Paraburkholderia bryophila: one gene and its partner. The protein of the gene in region 1 interacts with the protein of each later gene in a pairwise test. Links are inferred from orthologs where the notes say so. Each region holds a gene or a part of one and is shown on either strand. Other genes may lie near its edges.

Region 1 (4,652 bases):
CCTGGATCACCGCGCCGATCTTCGGATAACCGCCGGTGGTTTGCGCGTCGCTCATCAGCACGATCGGCTGGCCGTTCGGCGGCACCTGAATCGTGCCGGGCAGCACCGCGTGCGACAGCAGATCCGTTTTCTGGGTGCGTTTGAGCTCGGTGCCGGCAAGGCGATAACCCATGCGATTGCTGTTCGGCGTGACGAGCCATTCATCGGACCAGAACGATTCGTGCGCGGCTTCGGTGAAGCTGTCGTACTCGGGACCGCGCAGCACACGGATCGGCACCGCCCACGGCACGCCCGACGGATGCCGGCCGCGCCGCAGCGGCTCCTGAACCAGCACGAACTTGCACCAGGAGGGCGCTTTCACGCCGAATTCCGGCGCCTCGGGCGTGAAGCCGAGATGGCCGCGTTGCGGCGGCGCGCCGACCGGCAGACGGTCGCCGTCGCGTAGAGCGCGGCCGCCGAGTCCGCCGAAGTGGCCGGCCAGATCGGTGCTGCGCGAGCCGAGCATCGGCAACACGTCGATCCCGCCCGCCACGCATACGTAGCCGCGCATGCCACGCTTGGCCGTGTTCAGCACCAGTTCCTGACCGGCCTTGACCGGCAGGCTCCACCATGAATAGACCGGCTTGCCGTCGAGCGTCGCGCCGAATTCAGTGCCGGTGATCGCCACCCGCGTGGCGCGCAAAAACCGCAGCACGGTCGGGCCGAAGGTGATTTCCAGACCGGCCGCGTCGGGCCGGTTGCCGACCAGCCGGTTGCCGACTTCGAGCGACAGCCGGTCGAGCGCCCCGCCCATCGCCACACCGAGATGGCGGTAGCCGTGTCGGCCGAGGTCCTGAATCGTGGTCAGCAGACCCGCGCGAATCACATCGATCATGCGTGTATCCCCGCGATGGTGAAGCGCACCCGGTCGCCCGGTTGCAGCAACGTGGGCGGGCGGCGCGCCGGGTCGAAGAGCGGCAGCTCGGTGCGGCCGATCAACTGCCAGCCGCCGGGCGACGTGGCCGGATAAATGCCGGTCTGTTCACCGCCGATCCCGACGGACCCCGCCGGCACTTCGAGCCGCGGCGACGCGCGGCGTGGCGTGTGCAGCGCGGCCTCGAGCCCACCCATATAGGCGAAGCCCGGCTGAAAGCCGAGGAAGAACACCACGTACTCGGTATTCGAATGACGTTCGACCACCTCGCGCACGCTCAAACCCGTGTGATTGGCTACTGCTTGCAGATCGGGACCGAACTCGCCGCCGTACTGCACCGGAATCTCGACGTCACGCCCGGCCGCCGGCGCTTCGGCCGCCGCGTCCCACGCCGCCTGCAACTGGCCGGCAAGCGCGTCAGGGTCGGCTTCGAGCGGATCGAACACGAGCGTCAGATTGTTCATGCCCGGTACGACTTCCAGCACATGCGGCCAGTCGCGCGCAGCGGCGGCGGCGGCCCACACGCGCCGCTGGCAGTCCAGCGTGGCGGGCGGCGGCGCTTCGCAGACTAGCGCGGCGTCGCCGAGCGGGAAGATTCTTGGTTGGCTCATGGCTTAACGGCCCAGGTCGAGTCGGAGGAGTCGAACATCTGGCGGACCTGCTGCCCCTATTAACGGCATCCGGTTCGCGATGGTTGAAGCGTACATTATCAATAAAATATCAACAATTTCTCAATAAGCGTTTTTGCCAGGCTCGCCGGGACCGATGGCTCGTCGTACACTCCCGACACCTTCCCATCCTGTTTGCCGAGAATCGTCATCATGTCGCGCCATCCCACCAAGATCGTTTCGTCGGAGCACCTCGTGTCCGACAGCAGCGCGGAACTGTCCGAACTTGAATACGCGCTGATCATGGCGGGCAACGCATTCAACCGGTGGATGGTGCGCTGCATGTCGGCGGCGGGGGAAAAGGACATGACCGCTATCGAAGTCTCGCTGCTGCACCACGTCAGTCATCGCGAGCGGCGCAAGAAGCTCGCGGACATCTGCTTCGTGCTGAACATTGAAGACACGCACGTCGCCACCTACGCGTTGAAAAAGCTCGTAGCTAGAGGGTATGTAAAAAGCGAAAAGACCGGCAAGGAAGTGTTCTTCTCGGCGACCGATGCTGGCCGCGAGTTGTGCATGCGGTATCGCGAGGTGCGCGAGAGCTGCCTGATTTCGACGCTGAAGGAGAGCGGCCTGACCAACGAGCAGATCGGCGAGGCCGCGCAACTGATGCGCAACGCGTCCGGGTTGTACGACACGGCGGCGCGGGCGGCGGCTTCGTTGTAGTTGCGCGTTGATTGCCTGGGCGGTTGAACGGGGCAGCGCCTGACTGACGTGCTCCCTCACTGAGTGGACGCGGGCCCCGAGATCGAGGCCCGGCTTTCTGACAGCGCCAGCCGACCGCTCAATTCACCGGACGCGGATAAAGCCCTGCCTCGGTCACGATCAGGTCGAGCGGCATGTCGTGGGCTTCGCGTTGCAATGCGTCGGTTCGGCACGCTTCATAAGCCACGCCGACTGTGAGCGGTTGCGTCGCCCCCGGCCACGCCGCTAGCGTGCGGTCGTAATAGCCACCGCCATAACCCAGCCGGTAGCCTGCCGCGTCGAAACCGACGCACGGCACGAACAGTAGATCGGGAATCACCACCTGCCCGGAAATCGGCTCGGCGATCTTGTGATGGCCGAGCTTCATCGGCGTATCGGGCGTCCATGCATGAAATTCGAGCGGCACGCCACGCTCCCTGACCACCGGCAAACTGGCCTCGCGTTGCGCGCCAGCCGCGAGCCACAGCGCGATCGCGCCGCGCGCGTCGAACTCGCCGGTGAGCGGCCAGTAGAACCCCACGCGGTTCACGTCATGGCGCTTCAACACGTCGAGCATGCGACGTCCGAGCGCGGCATTGTGAGCCGGCTCGGAAGCCGCTTGTAGCCTGGCTTCCAATAGCATTCGACGCAGCGCCTTTTTCGATTCGGCGACGGGGTTGCATGCTATGCTTGGGTTCAATTCGCGCTCCAGAAACAACGATGTCAAAACGCCTTTACCGAGTATATCGCGCGGCCGGTCTGGCGCTCGCCGCTGCGGCGCTCGTCGCGTGCAGCACGGCCTCAGCCGTCAAGCCCATTCCCATTTCGCAGCTCTCGAACGACGACCAGATTTTCGTCCAGCTTCGCGAGGCCGCCCGCAATAACGACGCGGCGCGTGCAGCCCAGCTGGCGAGCATGATCCCGAACTATCCCGCGCCTTCTTATCTGGCGTACTTCCAGCTCAAGCCGCAGTTGTTCGACTCGAGCGGGCATGCCCGCGTCGACGCGCCGGACGCGCCCGTGCTGGCCTTCCTGCAGCAGTACGACGGCCAGGCGATCGCCGACCGTCTGCGTAACGACTACCTGACGGTGCTCGGCGCGCGTCACGACTGGCGCAACTTCGACCAGCAATACGCGCGCTTCGTCCTGAACGACGACACGCAGGTGAAGTGCTACGCGCTCGAATCGCGGGCGTCGCGCGGCGAGAATGTCGCCGACGCGGCGCGTGCGCTGCTGGTCGATCCGAAGTGGTACGGCGACGGCTGCGTCGATCTGATTACCTCGCTGGGCGTGAGCCGCCAGTTCAGTACCGACGACATCTGGCAGCAGATCCGTCTCGCGTACGAACAGAACTACACCGCCACCGGCAGCAAGCTCGTCGACGCGCTCAGCAACCAGCCGCCCGATCCGGTGCTGTTCGGCCAGGCCACCAGCACGCCGCCATTGCTGCTGGCGCGCGGCGTCGGTCCGGATGCGCAGTCGCATCAACTGGCGTTGCTGGCGATCACGCGCATGGCGCGCAACGATCCGGCCATGGCCGCAGCCACGTTCGCATCGGTGGCGCCGTCGCTCAGTTCGCCCGAACGCGCGATCGGCTGGGGCACGATTGCTTATCAGGCTGCCGCCAAACAGATGCCGAGCGCGGTGGACTGGTATCGCCTGTCGGTGAACGCGCCGCTGTCGAACCCCGCGTATGAATGGCGCACCCGCACGGCACTGCTGGCGGGTGACTGGACCATGGTGCGCTGGTCGATCGAGCAGATGCCCGCCGCGCTGCGCAATCAGCCTTCGTGGGTCTACTGGCATGCACGCGCGTTGAAGCAGGCGGGCGACACGGCCACCGCCAACCAGGAATTCGAATCGATCTCGCAGGGCTTCAATTTCTACGGCCAACTCGCTATGGAAGAACTCGGCCAGAAGATCACGGTGCCGCCGAAAACTGCGGTAACCGACGCCGAAGTCCAGCAGGCCGGCAACACGCCGGGCTTCGATCTGGCGCAGCGTTTCTACGCGCTGAATCTGCGGCTCGAAGGCAACCGCGAATGGAACTGGCCGCTGCGCAACATGAGCGACCGGCAACTGATCGCCACCGCCGAATACGCGCGCCGTATCCAGTTGTACGACCGCACGGTGAACACAGCGGACCGCACGAAGAGCGAGCACGATTTTTCGCTGCGCTATCTGTCGCCGTTCCGCGATATCGTCGAACGCGATTCGCAGTCGAACGGGCTCGACGTGGAATGGGCCTATGGGCTGATTCGCCAGGAGTCGCGCTTCATCATGAACGCACGCTCCGAAGTCGGCGCGAGCGGCCTGATGCAGTTGATGCCGGGCACCGCGCAACTGGTCGCCAAGAAGATCGGCCTCGGTACGATTTCGCGCGAGCA
Region 2 (4,423 bases), 1.5 Mb from region 1 along the record:
ATCGCCGCCGTTGGTATGCCACATGCCCAAGGCGATCACCGCGACGATGACCGCCGCCACGCCCCACAACCACGAGCGGCTTTTTTGCCCGCTCCCGCCGAGCGACAACGACACCTTGCCGCGCGGCAAATCTTTGCCCGACGACGCCGGCATCGACAGATCCGGCGCGGGAACACCCTTCTCGCGACGCAAGGCCTGCGTGAACGGCGTGGGATCGGCGCCCAGCATCTTTGCATAGCTGCGCACGACGCCGAGCGCGAAGGTCGTATCCGGCAAGTGGCTGATGTCGCCCGATTCGAGCGCACGCAACTTGACGACGGAGACTTTCAGACGCGCCGACACGTCCTCGATCGTCCAGCCTTTCGACTCACGCAACTGGGTCAAGCGCGCGCCAACTGCCGCCAACGAATCCATGCCCGGCTGCACAACGGGCTGCACCACCGCCCGTGCGACCGGCGCCGGATGGCCTTCGTTCGTGTCTGTGTCCTGCGGCTGCGGGTGCTGCGGCTCACTCATCCCAAATCCTTTCGCGTCGATTCTTTTTAACTCGTGCCATTCGGACGGGCTCGCGCCTCACGCCCGAATCGCAGACCGTTTATAACAAAATGTGCGGCCTTGTGTGCCGCTTCCGATCGCTTCTGCAAACTTTCTTTTCAATCGTGGGTGGCAAGGCCGCTTTCTGCACGTTCCAGGAAACACCCCACCGAACGCCCGGCACCCCTGCCCGCCCGAACGATTACACGGCCCGAACCTCGATAATCTTCGCCGCCTTCCCGGTGCGCTCAGCGAGGCGCGTGCGGTCTTGCACCGCACCGGCCAACTGACCGCAGGCTGCGTCGATATCATCGCCGCGTGTTTTGCGCACCGTGGTGACGACGCCCGCGTCCATCAACACTTGCGCAAACCGTTTGATCTGTTCCGGCTTCGAGCGGAAGAGGCCCGATTCGGGGAACGGATTGAACGGAATCAGATTGAACTTGCATGGGACGTCGCGCGTGACGGCCAGCAATTCGCGCGCTTGCGCCTCGCTGTCGTTCACACCGTCGAGCATGCAATATTCGAACGTAATGAAATCGCGCGGCGCGACTTTCAGATAGCGCTGGCAAGCGGCCATCAGTTCGCGCAGCGGGTACTTCTTGTTCAGCGGCACCAGCATGTCGCGCAGCGGATCGCTCGGTGCGTGCAACGACACCGCGAGCGCTACCGGCAGATCGGCGCCGAGCCGGTCCATCATCGGCACGACGCCCGACGTGGACAGCGTGACGCGCCGGCGCGACAGGCCGTAGGCGTTGTCGTCAAGCATCAGACGCATGGCCGGCACGACTGCGTCGTAATTCAGCAGCGGCTCGCCCATACCCATCATCACGACGTTCGTGACGACGCGATCGCCCTTGCCGTCGCCACCCGTGGCGCGGCCGCCGTCCCCACCGCGCGTGGCGCGCAGCGAGAATTCGGCCATGCGCAACTGGCCGATGATTTCAGCAGTAGAGAGATTGCGGGAGAAACCCTGCTTGCCGGTCGAACAGAAACGGCAGTTGACCGCGCACCCAGCCTGCGACGACACGCACAACGTGCCGCGCGTTTCTTCCGGGATATAGACGGTTTCAACCGCGTTGCTGTTGCCGACGTCGATCAGCCACTTGCGTGTGCCGTCGGTCGAAATATGGTCGCTGACGATGCCCGGCATCGAGATCGTGGCGCGCCCTTTGAGCTTTTCGCGCAAGGACTTCGCGAGATCGGTCATGCCGTCGAAGTCGGCAGCGTTGTACTGATGAATCCAGCGCTGCAATTGCTTGGCGCGAAACGGCTTCTCGCCCAGGCTGCCGCAGTAAGCGACGAGCCCTTGGGCGTCGAGGTCGAGAAGGTTGACGGTGGAACTGCTCGTCATATCGAATCCTGCCATTTCAGTGCGAGACTACGTTCATGCAACAAGCTGCATGAACGCAATGCCGTTCGCGCCCATTCCTGCTGCTTTTACCTTACTACTTTGCCGGACGATTCGTGCGATAAATCAGTTTCGGCTGCACAGACCGCCCGCAACGCAGGTCTTAACGCGAGTAAACGTTCACTTGCGGGAAGAAGAATGCGATTTCAACTGCTGCCGTTTCCGCAGCGTCCGAACCGTGCACCGCGTTAGCGTCGATGCTGTCGGCGAAATCGGCGCGAATCGTGCCCTTTTCTGCCTTCTTCGGGTCCGTTGCGCCCATCAGGTCACGGTGCTTCAGGATCGCGTTTTCGCCTTCCAGCGCTTGCACGACCACCGGGCCCGAGATCATGAAGTCGACGAGGTCCTTGAAGAACGGGCGTGCAGCGTGCACAGCGTAGAACTTTTCAGCGTCGGCGCGCGACAGATGAACCATGCGCGAAGCCACGATCTTCAGACCAGCGTTTTCGAAACGGCTGTAGATCTGGCCGATCACATTCTTGGCCACTGCGTCCGGCTTGATAATCGACAGGGTGCGTTCGATCGCCATAAAAACTCCAAAAAATTAAGAGGTTACAGATTCAAATGAATCCGCTATTGTAGCATGTTCCCGTGTATGATTGCGATTGAACCCTTACAGGATTGAAAGACTCCAAGCAGGAGTTTCCGAATACTGGTAGCGTTGGTCGTGCGGGTTTTTTCTGGGCATTGAAACTCCCTGCCACGGCGCCAATCTTAGGGTTGGGTACTTCGCGACCGGCGGCAAACATCCCCGCCTTCGCTGCACGACCGGCTGCAACCGCTGCACTGCCGTTACCACCGCTTCACAACCATACGCAACACGCTTCTGAGGTAAGGAGAGACCATGAACGATCATCCGTATAGCTTTGGCCGCAATGGCGCAGTCAGCACGGTCGAAACGCGTAACCGCGTGCTACGGAACACCTACTGGCTGCTGGCGTTGTCCATGATTCCGACGGTGCTCGGCGCATGGGTTGGCCTCGCCACCGGTTTTTCACTGTTCGCGGCCACCAGCCCGGCCATGAGCATGCTGGCGTTCTTCGCGATCGCCTTCGGCTTCATGTTCGCGATCCAGAAGACCAAAGACAGCGCCGCCGGCGTGTTCGTGCTGCTCGGCTTCACGTTCTTCATGGGCCTGATGCTGTCGCGCATCCTGAGCTTCGTGCTCGGTTTTTCTAACGGCCCGTCGCTGATCATGCTCGCCTTCGGTGGCACTGGTGTGATCTTCGCGTCGATGGCGACCATCGCCACGGTCAGCAAGCGCGACTTTTCGGGTCTCGGCAAGTGGCTGTTAATGGGCGTGATCGTGCTGCTGCTCGCTTCGGTCGCGAACGTGTTCCTGCACCTGCCGGCGCTGATGCTCACGGTGTCCGTCCTCGCCATCGTGATCTTTTCGGCGTACATGCTGTTCGACGTCCAGCGCGTCGTGAACGGCGGCGAAACGAACTACATCACCGCCACGCTCGCGATCTACCTGGATCTGTACAACGTGTTCGTGAACCTGCTCGCGCTGCTCGGCATCTTCGGCGGCAACCGCAACTAAGTCTGACCCAGGCGTGGCGCCTTAGGCAACTTAGGCGCCTGTCTTGAAGAAAAAGCCCATAACGAGTGATCGTTATGGGCTTTTTCTTTACCTTCCCGTCGGTTACGGCGCTATCCGGCGGGAGCTACAGGCTCAACCACGCACAGCCCTCGTCCTGTGTAGCGACCACCACTTCCGTCGGCGCTGCGCCCAGTACACCCGCCATTGCTGCCCGCGCCAGCTCCGGCGAATTGTTCTGCTGGCTCAGATGCGCCGCGACCAGATGACGCAAGCGCGAACGGTCGAGCGAGGCCAGGATTTCAGCCGCCGCCTCGTTGTTCAAATGCCCATGATTACCGCCGATGCGCGCCTTGAGCGACTGCGGATAGCGGCTGCCCGCCAGCATCTGCACGTCGTGATTACATTCGAGCACCAGCGCATCGCAACCGCTCAACACTGAGCTGATATGTGGCGTGGATGTGCCGACATCGGTCAGCACGCCGAGCCGGCTCGCGCCGTTCGAGAGCACGTACTGCAGCGGCTCGCGGGCGTCGTGAGGAACGGTATAGGGAAGGATGCTGAGGTCGCCGATTGCAACCGCTTCGTCGCCCCACAGCACCTGCAGGTCGATATCGGCTTCGTCGGCGCCTACCGCGCGGGCGGTGCCCCAGCTCATGTACAGTGGAATCGACCACTTGCGCGCCAGCGTCAGCGCGCCGCCAATGTGATCGCTGTGTTCATGCGTAATCAGTATGGCGTCCAGACCTTCGGCGCTCGCGCCAACCCGGTTCAGACGCCGCTCGACTTCCTTGGCCGAAAAGCCGCAGTCGAGCAGCACGCGCGTGGTGGTTGCGCCGCTTTGCGCTTCCACCAGCAACGCATTCCCATCACTACCGCTGCCGAGACTCGCGAACCTCACGGCCCGCTTAGTTCAGCTGCGCGTGGAGCAGCGTCAC

The links.
Region 2: the proteins of GGD40_RS13565 (region 1) and ndk interact in binary tests that used the Escherichia coli proteins (3 or more experiments, as listed by UniProt). The link is inferred for Paraburkholderia bryophila from one-to-one orthologs.

Annotation. Positions count from the first base shown.
Region 1 is NZ_JACCAS010000001.1:3,055,636-3,060,287, forward strand. The notes cover bases 1,138-4,119. They hold GGD40_RS13565 (5-formyltetrahydrofolate cyclo-ligase), read right to left. Parts: upstream 2,909-4,119; coding sequence 2,366-2,908; downstream 1,138-2,365. Other genes in these bases: pxpB (5-oxoprolinase subunit PxpB), read right to left, coding at 1,138-1,524; GGD40_RS13560 (winged helix DNA-binding protein), read left to right, coding at 1,735-2,247; GGD40_RS13570 (lytic transglycosylase domain-containing protein), read left to right, coding at 2,986-4,119. Outside these bases: GGD40_RS13550 (5-oxoprolinase subunit C family protein), read right to left, coding at 1-874; more of pxpB, read right to left, coding at 871-1,137; more of GGD40_RS13570, read left to right, coding at 4,120-4,652. UniProt on the Escherichia coli protein: Involved in the removal of 5-formyltetrahydrofolate.
Region 2 is NZ_JACCAS010000001.1:4,580,749-4,585,171, reverse strand. Bases 762-3,514 are described here. They hold ndk (nucleoside-diphosphate kinase), read right to left. Parts: upstream 2,475-3,514; coding sequence 2,049-2,474; downstream 762-2,048. Other genes in these bases: GGD40_RS20555 (Bax inhibitor-1/YccA family protein), read left to right, coding at 2,790-3,488; rlmN (23S rRNA (adenine(2503)-C(2))-methyltransferase RlmN), read right to left, coding at 762-1,888. Outside these bases: GGD40_RS20570 (helix-turn-helix domain-containing protein), read right to left, coding at 1-516; more of rlmN, read right to left, coding at 737-761; GGD40_RS20550 (MBL fold metallo-hydrolase), read right to left, coding at 3,613-4,386; outer membrane protein assembly factor BamC, read right to left, coding at 4,394-4,423. UniProt on the Escherichia coli protein: Major role in the synthesis of nucleoside triphosphates other than ATP. The ATP gamma phosphate is transferred to the NDP beta phosphate via a ping-pong mechanism, using a phosphorylated active-site intermediate.